One region of the Bacillus sp. SRL543 genome, then DNA from elsewhere that is predicted to be linked to it. Evidence: riboswitches for the same ligand, from Rfam matches in the RefSeq annotation. Region 1 holds a riboswitch; each other region holds the start of a gene.

Region 1 (4,152 bases):
CTTTATGCCGGAAATCCGCAAAATCCTGCCCTGGAAATGGATAAGACCAGGAAAACAATATGGAGCCTGACTGGCATCGATTCCAGGCTGGTAAGGGTTCCTTATGGAAGCAAGCCTTACATGACAAATCCATTCAGGGATGCCCTTGTGCAGAAAGGGTATAAAATGTGGGATTGGAATATCGATACATTGGACTGGAAATACGCGAGGAGCAGTCCGCAGACCATCTTTGAAAATGTGAAAAAAGGGCTTCAGCCAGCGGCAGCAGCAGGAAAGCCCCCAGTCATCCTGATGCATGTGAACAGCGGGACCGTATCCATGCTGCCGCAGATCATCGATTACCTTTACTCACAAGGCTATGAATGCCAGGCTTATGACCCCGATCATCACTTTACAATGAATTTCTGGAAAGATGACAGGCTGTAAAAGAGGCTTGTCCGGAAGCATAGGCATTTGTCTTATTGTCAAAATTATTTGTAAATTATTTCGATGTCTCGCATAGTATAGAGTAATTAATATTTCACGTTCCTTTTGACACTCGGGATATTGTATGTTGCTTAAGACAAATGTGTGCAATGAATCCATGAAATTTTTTCAAGGAGGGGTTATAATGACCGACATCAACAACCGCCAGTTTGTGATTTCCGAAGAAGATTGGTCCCTCCATCGCAAAGGCCACGACGATCAGCAGCGCCACCAGGAAAAAGTACAGGATGCGATCCGGAACAATCTCCCAGATCTGATAACAGAAGAAAGCATTATAATGTCCAATGGCCGTGAAGTGGTGAAAATTCCGATTCGCTCTCTTGACGAATATAAAATTCGTTATAACTATGATAAAAATAAACATGTGGGCCAGGGGGACGGAGACAGCCAGGTAGGCGATGTTGTTGCCAGGGACGGCTCCAGCGGCCAGAAAGGCCCAGGAAAAGGCCAGGGTGCAGGCGATCAGCCGGGAGAAGACTATTTCGAGGCTGAAGTGTCCATGATGGAGCTTGAGGAAGCACTGTTCAAGCAGCTTGAGCTGCCGAACCTGAAAAAGAAGGAACAGGAAGAGCATCTTGTTGAAAACATTGAATTCAATGATATCCGCAAAACAGGATTAATGGGCAATATTGATAAAAAGCGCACAATGATGACAGCCTTTAAACGGAATGCGATGACAGGGAAGCCGGGCTTCTATCCGATCTATCAGGAAGATCTGAAGTTCAAGACATGGAATGAGATTGTAAAGCCTGATTCAAAGGCAGTCGTGCTCGCAATGATGGACACGAGCGGATCAATGGGATTATGGGAGAAGTATATGGCCAGAAGCTTTTTCTTTTGGATGACCCGGTTTTTGCGGACAAAGTATGAAACGGTGGAAATAGAGTTCATTGCCCACCATACAGAAGCGAAGGTCGTCACAGAGGAAGATTTCTTCTCGAAAGGGGAAAGCGGGGGAACCATTTGTTCGTCAGCCTACCGGAAAGCCCTGGAGCTGATCAATGAAAAATATAATCCCAGAAGATTCAATATCTACCCTTTCCACTTTTCCGATGGCGACAATCTCACGTCTGACAATGCCCGCTGTGTGAAGCTTGTTGAAGAGCTGATCGCGGTATCGAGCATGTTCGGCTACGGGGAGGTCAACCAGTACAACCGCCACTCGACCCTCATGTCCGCATATAAGAATATTAAAAATGAACACTTCAGATATTATATCCTCAAACAAAAAGCAGATGTTTTCCATGCGATGAAGAGCTTCTTTCAAAACGAAGAAAATAAAATCTATGCTTAAACACAAACCGGCTGGCGGAATGCCAGCCGGTTTTCCTGTGCAGCCGCACAAAAAAAGCCGTTTAATAAAAAGCGGCTTTCGTTGGCTGCCTGGTTCGGCTGCAGCAATTTTCACTTTTCCAGCGGGATTGCGATGATCTTTCCTCCGATTTGGACGTGGACTGTATCATTGAATACGGCTTTTACAATTCCTTTTAATGAGATCGATGAATTTAATGCCAATGTGGATTGTGCTGATTTTTCCGCCATAAGTATTCCCCTTTGCTTTGTATTTGAAGAGAAGTGGCCTGATTATAGTAAATGAGTTGGTTACTTTCTTTTTGCCACTTTTTTGGAATTCCTAAACCTGATTTGGCGCATCAGGCGGGAAATAAGCCTGGGGATGGGGGAAAGAAAAAAAGCAGCTGCTTATGAATAGCAGACTGCTTTTTCTTCCTTCAGCACGGAGCTTTTGCAGACAGGGCAATCAATATCATGAGTCTGCTTAAATTGGATTTTCTTGAAATCTTTTTTGATGAATGTTGAAAAGCCTTTGTACTTATAGCCGCATTCACAAAAATTTGAGTCTTTGATCAGATGCCTCTGATTGGTCTCTTTGCATAAAAATGTCGGATAAAACATTGTGTTCCCTCTCTTTAAAATGGATTAGGCAAATTAGAAAGGGGTGTGTTATGTTTAAAAGTTTACAAGAATAATATTCTTGGCAACCCGGCTGCCATGACAAATGATTTGTTTTAGGCCCGTGGCTTTGCGTCTTTTACTTTCGTAAAATTTGCCCTTAGTAAGATTAGCACTAAATCATGCTAAAAATAAAGTGTTTGTTAATTTTAAATATTATTTTTTTTCTATAGTGCTATATATTCATATTTGTACAGGTGGTGGATCCCCAATGGGGGATAGCGGAATAACAGCAGCCCGGCCGGCAAGGCCAGGCTGTGATTGATTTTAAGACAGGAACTCTGCAGGATTGAGTCCGAGCTCCCGGCAGATGTCACTGACTGCCTGCTGCTCATTCGGGTCAAAATGCCCGTCTGCAAAGCCGATCGCAATGCAGTAGCGGGCCACTAGCCTGGCGATTTCCGGCTTTGTCCGTATCCTGCCAAGCGCCTTGAATGCCTCTGCCCTGCCGATTGAAGGATCGCGTTCAATTTTCTGGACGTACAGGTTGAATTGCTGGATGACTTTCTGGGTATCAAAAACGCGAAGCTCATCGCTCTGATTGACGAACTCAAGCATTTTCTGGCGTTCTGCCGGATCCAGCCTTCCATCAGCCATCGCTACAAGCGCACATGCTGCCACGACTGCCTCAAGGACGTCCTGGCTCTTGAAGCGGTTAAAGAGATCTTGTGCTTTCCTTTTTTGCTGATTGGCCCATTCCGAGTAATCGGTCTGGGATGGAGACCAGGCATTTCCGCAGCTGTTGCAGGTAAACTTCAGCTGTTTCTTCCCGATGAATCCGCCAAGCAGCCCGACAGGTCCAAGGATCAGGCCGCCAATAGCCGCTTTGCCGAGACCGAATCCCTTTTCTCCGGTGCGTACATTTGTGGAATGGCAGCGCGGGCACGGAATTTCATCTCCCCCATATGCCTGTGGTGAAGAGTGGGAAGGCTGCCCATAGGAGGGAGCCGGATACGAAGCTTGCGGCTGTGCCTGCTGATAGTTTCCAGAAGCATAGTTCTGCTGTGGGCTTCCGGGATTATAGCTCTGCTGGTAATTTTGGCTTGGCGGTGTCTGCTGTGAATAGCTTTGCTGGTAGGTCTGGCTTTGCCCGAAAGACTGGCTGCCATGGGAAGGCTGGGGGGCCGGCTCATCATCAACTGTCACGCCGAAATTGCGGCAGAGTGCGGCAAGGCCGCCCTGAAAGCCGCTTGCGATGGCGTTGAATTTCCATTCCCCATTATGCCTGTACAGCTCCGCTGTCACGATCGCGGTTTCCACGGTAAAATCCCTTCCAAGGTTGAAGCGGATAAGCTCTTCATTATCCTGTTCATTGAAAATCCGTACATAAGCATTTTCGATATGGCCGAAATTCTGCTGTTTCGCCTGGGCGTCATGGATGGTGATTGTGAAAGCAATCCGGTGGATCGAGTCCGGCACCCTCCGCAGGTCAATCCTGATCTGTTCATCATCGCGTTCCCCTGCACCTGTGCGGTTATCGCCGCTGTATATGATAGAACCATTCCCGCCGTTAGGGTTGTTATAAAAAACGAAATCAAGGTCGCTATGTACTTTTCCTGATGCGCCTAATAAAAAGGCAGATGCGTCCAGATCATAGTTGGATCCTTGCCGGCTGATATCCCAGCCTAATCCAACGACAACATTTTGAAGCCCGGGGCGGTTCTTGGTCAAATCGACCTTCTGTCCTTTGCTGAG
Region 2 (4,152 bases), 1.9 Mb from region 1:
TCGAGCTTGATCTCGCCTGCTGCGATATAGACATTGAGAGCGTGAAAATATTCCTTGTTCGTGTCATATAACTTTTCCAGCATATGGATGTCAGACAAGAGGACATTTTTGCTGCGGTCCAGCTTTACGCTGATCCGGTCAATCTGCGCTCCTGTTTTTTGATATTTGGAGAGAATCTCCTGGACAGAATCGGAGATTTTTCCGAACATGCGGGAAAACAGAGACTGCTTGCCCTGCTTCAGTTCATCCGGGTTCATATCATTGAGGCGCTTCATCAGGTCATTGATGATATCACCAACCTCGCCGATATCCTTCTTCTGGACATGCTCGAGCATGCTGTGCGAGAAGGTGAGCAGCTTTGTCTGCGCCTGGGTGCCATAGGCAATCATGGCCTGATGGTTGCTCGGGTCGATCTGCTCTGCGATCTGATAGGCCCGCGCCCGGTTTTCTTCCGGGATCACGTCTATTAGCTTCACCGGTCTATCTTCCTTTGCAAGCTCGAGGGCAGGTCCGCCGTTACTGTCGCCAAACGGGTCGGCAAGGATATCATCCATAAGACTGCCCGTCTTTTTCGTTAATGATGGGTTTTGTTCGCTCATTTCAGCCTCCTGCTTTCTTCAGGTAATCGGTTTTCCTTCCATGTCTTAATCGAGTTCTTTGCTACGTCTATTTCAAAATTCAGATTGTCTATATCATCGGAAATCACTTCATACAAATCTTTCTCTACCGTCTGGGAGAGTTCATTGATGGTCCTTCGGGTTTCCAGCAGCGACTGGTCGATTTCAAGGTTCTTCTTCGGCTGGGTGGAAAGGAACACATATTTCTCGCTCATTTCCACAAGAGAATCAAGATGGGAAAAATAAAACCGCTCCGCCTGGTAAAAACGCTTCGGCTCTTTCTTGGTCAGCCTGTAAATCTTCCTTGTGATTCTCATCAGCTCAATCCGCTGCTTCAAAGAAGGAAGATGGCGGATCGCAAACAAGGACATGTGCAGTCGGGAAATTTTCTTTTTCCCTTCTGCAAGGTTTGTCTTAATATACTTATATTCCCTCCGCGTCAGCCCGTGCTTCCTGAGGAAACGGACGCGCCCGATCTGGAATGCGGTTAGATACACCAGCACGGCCGCACCGCCTGCTATCAGCCCCGACAAGAAAAACGTCTGGTCAAATCCGAAATAGCTGACCGTCCAGACCGACCCGGCGAACGGGACAGCCAGTACCGTGCCTATAAGAAACGAAACAATCCGGTTCATTCATATCGACTCCTGACATAAAATCCTGCTTTACCTGTACATACGTATAAAGACAATAGGTTTCACCCAATCTCCCGCACTGACAGAAAAAGTAAGATCATCTTATTTAATTCAACAATACACGATAAAACTCCTCTTTTCCATAGACCAGGACTGTAAGATGGGGTAGGTCTTGAGGCGTAGAAAGGCTGGCACCGCTGCCTTCCGATTATTGCTGTTTTCTGTCGAAAAGTTTAGCTCATAAAAATAGTGTCAAATCCAAAGATTTAACACTTAAGTTATCATATGTATAGTCAATTGCTGCTTATTGTTTTTCTTCGTCCTGCTTCTTGCTCTCTGCTGAGCTCCAATATAGGTGAGTGCCATTGATGAAGCTATGGATCTCCCCTAATGAAATCCCGCTGCTTTTTGCTTCTAAGATCAATTCAAGCCAATCCCTGTCAACCTTTTCCGGCAACATCATCTCAACTTCTCCCTATTTGCGGCAGCCCGGCCGTCATAGCTCTGCAGAGCCTTAGACCCGAGGCTTTGCGTCCTTATTTTTCAATAAGTTTGCATTTCACAAAATGTAAAGATGGGAATATCTACCCTCATGAAGTAAGACTCAAACCAATCGATATGGTGCCTTTTTCGATTGGTTACAACCCCCCAATCGAAATTTGTCGAACCAGCACAAAAGATAACCCGGCTAAACAGGTCCAGAATAACAAAAGAGAGTGAAGGAATTAGTTCCTCCACCCTCTTTTAATGCTACACAACTGCAGCATGTTTCTCGCTATATGATGACAGCTGGCGATCCAGTTTCCTGCCTGCAGCCATCAGGTTGGCCAGGCATTCCTTGCGGAGGCTGTCTGTACAGATGAAATTAAAGTTCAGCTCATACTCAATCTGGGAGATGCTCGCTGATAGATTCTTTCCGCTCTCTGCAGCCTTTTTCAGCTGCTCCTCAAAAAACTCTGCTGTGCCAAAAAAATTCATGTTTCTCCATCCTTTCCTTCCAGTAACTGCGCCAAAAGGTTCGGCCGATTAGCTCTGAAAGTACTAAGCACAGAATTCAAAGCCATCCACATATTCACCCTGGCAGCCCGACGATCATAGCTTGCGCCTTAGACTCGAGGCTTTGCGTCCTTATTTTTCAACAAGTTTGCCTTTTTCAATTTTCATACTATTATCATATTACTTTTGGCCCTTTATATCAATTGCAGATTTTAATTTTTATAAAATATAGGCAATAAGAATCTAACTGCTGAAGGAAGTATATTTATTTTTCCTAATAAAAGGGATAGATGTGCCGATAATATTATAAATGGCTATTGCCACAATGAAATATCGGAGGGGCAGCATGAATACGACTAAACGAGGAATAAGCTTTGAGTTGAATAGTTCAGCCAATCCTGATGCAGAGACATTGATCCTTGCACATGGACTGGGTCTGGACCGCACTGTTTGGAAGCTTATTCTTCCACAGTTGGCAGACTACCATACTATAACATTCGACTTTAGGGGACACGGACACAGCAGCATTGCAGAGGGAATTCTGGACTGGAATACTTTAAATGAAGATTTTGAGTCCATCCTGGAAGAGACAGGATCCTCTTCTTTCCACTTTATCGGGCAGGGCCTTGGGGCATACTTCGGCTCCCAATGGCAGGAATTGAACCCGGGCAGCATCCTTTCGTTCATTGTCTTTTCGACCCCTGCCGTAAATTTAGCTGATTGCATCAGGAAATCGCCTTCAGAAAACAGCATGCCGCTTCTTGGTAAAGAAAGTCTGGCAGATTTCTGGATAAGCCACCTTCTTTATAAATCTATCGGCCCTCATTACTTTCTTTTGAAGGAAGCCTGCTCGAAGCTTGATTTGCACACCTATTTTTTAGCAAGGGATTTAATCTCCGGATCATCCATAATCAATTTTAAGCATATGAATATACCCGTACTGTTTTTAGCGGGGGAATTCGACCACTTCTATCCATCTTCCCTTGTCATGCTGAGCAGCGACTATATCAGGCAGAGCAGAAAGTACATCATCCCTTCTGCATCTCATCTGATTCAACTGGACCAGCCGGAATTGACGCTGTCCAAATGCAGGGAGTTCTTAGCCCAGCCGGCAGCAATGGCAGAAGTAAAGCCCGACGCAGGGAGTTCTTATACGCAAAAGCTGCTTCTCCAATTAGAGGCAGCATTCGAGACGCCTCCTCCAAACGAAGATAAGATTCAAGTCTGTATGCTTGATGAATTTAAAGTGACAGCAGGCAACACAGTGATTGAAGGGAAATGGAACCAGCGCAAGGCAAAGGAAATCCTGGCTTACTTGTGCCTTCATGGCCCGGTTTCAAGGAATATTGTAGCAGAGGCCTTTTGGCCTGGGCTGCCGGTTGCCAACGCGCAGAACCAGCTCCGAGTCAGCCTGACCCACCTGCGAAAGACATTCCAAGGAGGCGGGATTCTTGATCCATTCACGATTGAAAACAATATTATCTCAATGAACCGGGATATTGAAATTGACGCCCTGCAGTTCAGCCGCCTGCTCAAACAGGCACTGGAAGCAGAGGACTGGACAGCCATGAAGATTTTGAAATCAAAAGCCGCTGGCAAAATTCCGCCAAAGCTGCTCCCGCAGTTCAAGGCCAAATGGGCAGACGAATACCGCCGGGAATTGGAGCTATCCATCATCAGGCTGCTGAATCTAACCTATAAGCAGCACTTGCATCTGAGGGAAATTTCAGAAGCATTGAACGATATGCAGCTCCTCATGAAGCTGTCCTCTGAGGACACCAGGCTTCATGAAGAAATCAGCGACCTGTACCAGAAAGTCAGTATGTCCCCGCTTAAAATGTGGGAACCTGCATGAATGATAGAGTGTACTGCAATTCGTATATATAGAAAGGACAGCGGCAAAT
Region 3 (4,152 bases), 530 kb from region 1:
GTTGAGCCTTCAATTAGCATATCCCCGCTTGCTGCCTTAAACTTCAATTCCTTCGCATTTGAATCTACTACCCTTACATCTCCGCTCGCCACCTGGATTTCCATTTGGCCTCCGGCTTCCATTTTCTTCAGTGCAACATCACCGCTCTTTGTCTCAAAAATGCTGTCCTTGCTTTGAATGTTTTCCGCTTTGATATCGCCGGATAATACCTGGACAGCCAGTTCCTCATATTCCTTTTTCGGAAGAAGCACTTCTATTTTCACATCACGAATGATGACAACTCCCATGCGGAACATATTCTTCACATCAAGGTCGACATTCAGGGTGCCATTATCCTCGCTGACCTTCAGTTTATAATCATCCTTCAGTTTTTTGCTGACTTTCCCCGTTAGTGCCACCTTTATATCTTCTTCGCTGCCAGCCTCCCTGATTACCACATCAGTCGAAGCGCTATTTACCGAAATATGCCGGATGGAACCTGCTTCTATCGTCTCACTTTGATTGATATCAGCCGTGTTAAAATTCAGACCTCCCGAAGCGCTGAGTGTAATGGCTGAACCGCCGACACCAATCAGGAATAAAACGACCAAACCTGCCACCAGTTTCTTCATGCCGCCTTCTCTCCCTTTCCTTTGACTAGCCTGACATTGAATTTGATATAGCCGAGAAGTACCCGGTAAAAGAATTTGCCAACATAAATCATTCCGATGCTCAGCAGCAGGCCAAGGCTGAACAATGCCAGCGAAGCAAAGAAATTCAGCGTAATATCCTCAAAGCCTGTAAAAAAGGATGACCCCAGCAAAGCAAATGGCGATAGTGTCAAAACGAGTGCCACCGCACATAGTGAAATATAGACGCCAGCGAGGCCGACCAGCGGCCCAAGTATAAAGACCAGATTGAAAAAGCTGAGGCTGACCGCTGCCGTTGCCGCCTGAAATATATTAGTCACTGACTGCGTCTTCTCCGCTTTGACGATCCTGTAATCTGCAAGAAGATCGCGCGCTATCACATGCGGGTCGCCAAGCTCCTCCATGATCTCCCTTTCCGACTTGCCATTCGCGAGCCCGATTTCAAAATGCTCTTCATAGTCATACAGCATTTCCCGCCGGTCATACTCCGGCACCTTACCAAGCAGCTTCTCAAGCCTTGCCAAAAATTCATTGCCTGCCACTCGACTTCCCCTCCTCAACAAATTCATTAACCGCCAATGAGAACTGCTGCCACTCCTCGACCAGCATATACATATAATCCCTGCCCTTTTCTGTCAGTGAATAGTATTTTCTGGGAGGCCCTTCAGTTGATTCTGCCAGATAGGTTGTTAAATACTCTTCTTTTGTCAGCCTTCTGAGCAAAGGATAGAGCGTCCCTTCAGCCACTTCGATTTTATCCGAAATGTTCTGTGCAAGTTCATAGCCATATTGATCTTTCTTTGAGATCAGCAGCAGCACGCACAGCTCAAGAACTCCCTTTTTGAATTGAACATTCAATCCTTGCACCTCCACCGGTAGTGAACATTATTCAGTAGTCATGTAAATTCTTCCATCACTTCACAGACCCATCATACAATACACTACTGAACATTGCAAGGTACTGAACGTAAAAAAATACCTATTTATTACAAATAGGCATTTTACCGATCATATTATGGTTTCATATCCATCCAGCTTTGAAGATGATGGACAGCCATGCTGACATGGGAATTTGCGGAATAGAAGTCACGGACAAGTGAAAGCTGATTCTCCATTTTTGCTGTGCCTTCTTCATAAAAAGTAATATATGCGGCTTCTGAAGAGGCACCTGTCTCTGCGGCAATTTCTATCTTTTTCCCGAAGCGGGCCGCAAGCTCAACCTCGGTCCTGGACAGCTCGATCATTCCGTTAGGGCCTTCTGCCATATCCCTGTATGCCATGATGGTCACACTATCTGTATTCTTTATGACCCAGTCTGCAAGAGAATTCCTGCCGTATTTATTGCTGAACATCATTTCATCAAACCAGAAAGGAATATCTGCCCCGAAAGGAAGATGGAGGTCTGCGCACAGAGATGCTGCCTGTGCCATACGGGTCTGATAATTCACCACAGTGTTTTTGTAATTGCTTTCCCAGCCAGGCAGAAGATAGGGTTCAATATCCAGGTGGATGCCGGAAAACTGCTGGGAAGGGGCTGCCTGCTCCTGATAGGAAGATACCCATGAGAAGAAGCTGAGCATGGCCGCCTCCCCTTTTGCCGTCGCCCATTTAGGAGCTCCATCCAATGCATGGACACTGATTCCGCCGGCATTTGCTTTTTCTATAAATGATTGGTAGACAGATGCTGGCAGGCTCTGGTCAATCTGCAGATACAGCCTATCTGCCTGCTTGTCCCCCAGGAATCGAATGATTTCATCAGACCTGTCCTTTATCGCTGCTGTGTCCCAAAGCCAGGTTGAGCGGTTCATATCAGCAGCCTCTCCTTTCACGGGGCAGGCTGCAAATACGAGCAGTACAGCCAAAAAAGCTGTTTTGAAAAATTTTACGGTCATCTTCAGTTCTCCTTTTTATGATGCCATGACATCCATAAAAAGGAGCCCGGCAGCCTGGCAGCCATCCGCATGAATGCGGGAAGGCCCATAGCTTTGCGTCCCTGCCTTTCGACAGGTTTGCCTTTATCAGTTGTTTGTTAATTTGATTATAATCACTTTTCAGGAAAAATAAAGATATTTTTTAAGCAAAAAGACCCCCAAGTGCTGGGGGCCTTCTTCTTTAGTCTTTTGGCTGGTTTTCTTTCTTGCTTTTTGTGCCGGTGTTGAATTCAACCAGCTCTTCACTTGTCCAGCCTTCTCTTTTTTTATTATTGTTGCGCTGTGCGTTTGCATTTCCAAGTTTTGTCCTGCCCATGCTGCCTCGCTCCTTTACTAGCGTTTTCTCTGGTAGTATGGGCCTTTTCACAGTGTGTTATTCTGCTTTGGCAGCCTTACAGGAGAGGGGCTTTCCTCACTTTAGTACCCTGCTCGTAAGCATAGGCCATGCTGATCAGCCCGGGTTCTGAAAAAGCGGTCCCGGTAAATGTAATGCCAACCGGTTCATTTTCCAGAGAATATCCTGCTGGAACTGTGATGGAAGGATACCCTGCCTTTGCCGGAATGCCCGCCCCAAAGTTGTTAGGCGTCACGATGGCATCGAGATTATGCTGTTTCAGGACATGGTCAATTCCCTGCTCGGTTGAAAAATAGATATCTTCTTCGAGTGAGGATATGTAAGCTTCCTCAGTCAGGGTGCCGCTTGTTTTTTCGGCTGCCTCCAAGATGGTCTGCCCGTATTTAAGGGCCGCGCCACTGTTTTCGAGGTTAAAGGCGATCACATCCTCAAGCGATTTTACTTTAATATGCGGAGCAAGGCCGCGCAGATAGGCGTTAAGATCTGCTTTGAATTCGTACGTAAGCACATCATATTTCCATTCATTTTTCGTCGAAGGAATTTCTACAGAGTCGACCACTTCAGCGCCAAGAGCCTTCAGCTGTTCAACCGCATGGTTCATCACTTCAAGCTTGACCCCGCTCAAATAATCGAAATACACTTCGCGTGCAATGCCGATTCTTTTTCCTTTCAGCCCGTTTTCATCAAGAAAGCCTGCAAACTCGGTATAGTCTGACTCGGGATTGTTCTGGACAGCAGGATCTCTGTCATCATTGCCGGCAAGCACATCCAGAAGATAAACTGCATCCCTGACCGTTCTGGCCATAGGGCCTGCCGTATCCTGGGAATGCGCGATCGGGATGATGCCCCTTCTGCTGATCAGTCCGACCGTCGGTTTGATGCCGACAAGCGAGTTCTGGCTTGCCGGGCTGAGAATCGAGCCTGACGTCTCCGTTCCGACAGCCACTGCCGCAAAATTCGAAGCGATGGCTGCACCTGAACCTGAACTGGATCCGCCGACGTCAAAATGACCCGGTCCATAAGGATTCAGCACCTGCCCGCCCCTTGAGCTGTAGCCGCTCGGCATGCCCTCTGTCATAAAATTGGCCCATTCGGTCATATTCGTTTTCCCGATAATTACGGCCCCGGCCTTCCTTAAGGCTTCGGCCACATAGGAGTCTTCCATTGCCACAGAATCTTTCAGAGCAAGAGAACCGGCACTGGTATGCATTTTATCGGCAGTATCAATATTATCCTT

Evidence for each region. A riboswitch is a leader RNA that binds a small molecule or an ion and turns the genes downstream of it on or off. The one in region 1 is predicted to bind cyclic di-GMP.
Region 2: another riboswitch for cyclic di-GMP. It lies ahead of sinI (DNA-binding anti-repressor SinI); the one in region 1 lies ahead of AC4E8B_RS06250 (hypothetical protein).
Region 3: another riboswitch for cyclic di-GMP. It lies ahead of AC4E8B_RS03575 (amidase); the one in region 1 lies ahead of AC4E8B_RS06250 (hypothetical protein).

What each region holds. Positions count from the first base shown of each region.
Region 1 covers NZ_OZ481794.1:1,197,713-1,201,864, forward strand. The annotation lists gene AC4E8B_RS06235 (polysaccharide deacetylase family protein) at 1-426, shown strand, start outside; gene yhbH (sporulation protein YhbH) at 611-1,780, shown strand; gene AC4E8B_RS06245 (hypothetical protein) at 1,891-2,028, opposite strand; gene AC4E8B_RS06250 (hypothetical protein) at 2,188-2,400, opposite strand; cyclic di-GMP riboswitch class I at 2,479-2,566, opposite strand; gene AC4E8B_RS06255 (TerD family protein) at 2,725-4,152, opposite strand, start outside.
Region 2 covers NZ_OZ481794.1:4,265,186-4,269,337, forward strand. The annotation lists gene AC4E8B_RS21730 (toxic anion resistance protein) at 1-599, opposite strand, end outside; gene AC4E8B_RS21735 (5-bromo-4-chloroindolyl phosphate hydrolysis family protein) at 596-1,252, opposite strand; gene sinI (DNA-binding anti-repressor SinI) at 1,557-1,715, opposite strand; cyclic di-GMP riboswitch class I at 1,733-1,819, opposite strand; gene AC4E8B_RS21745 (hypothetical protein) at 2,003-2,230, opposite strand; cyclic di-GMP riboswitch class I at 2,329-2,411, opposite strand; gene AC4E8B_RS21750 (alpha/beta hydrolase) at 2,595-4,103, shown strand.
Region 3 covers NZ_OZ481794.1:670,151-674,302, reverse strand. The annotation lists gene AC4E8B_RS03590 (DUF4097 domain-containing protein) at 1-611, opposite strand, end outside; gene AC4E8B_RS03585 (DUF1700 domain-containing protein) at 608-1,171, opposite strand; gene AC4E8B_RS03580 (PadR family transcriptional regulator) at 1,158-1,487, opposite strand; gene AC4E8B_RS03575 (amidase) at 1,643-2,521, opposite strand; cyclic di-GMP riboswitch class I at 2,567-2,653, opposite strand; gene AC4E8B_RS03570 (hypothetical protein) at 2,742-2,876, opposite strand; gene AC4E8B_RS03565 (amidase) at 2,953-4,152, opposite strand, start outside.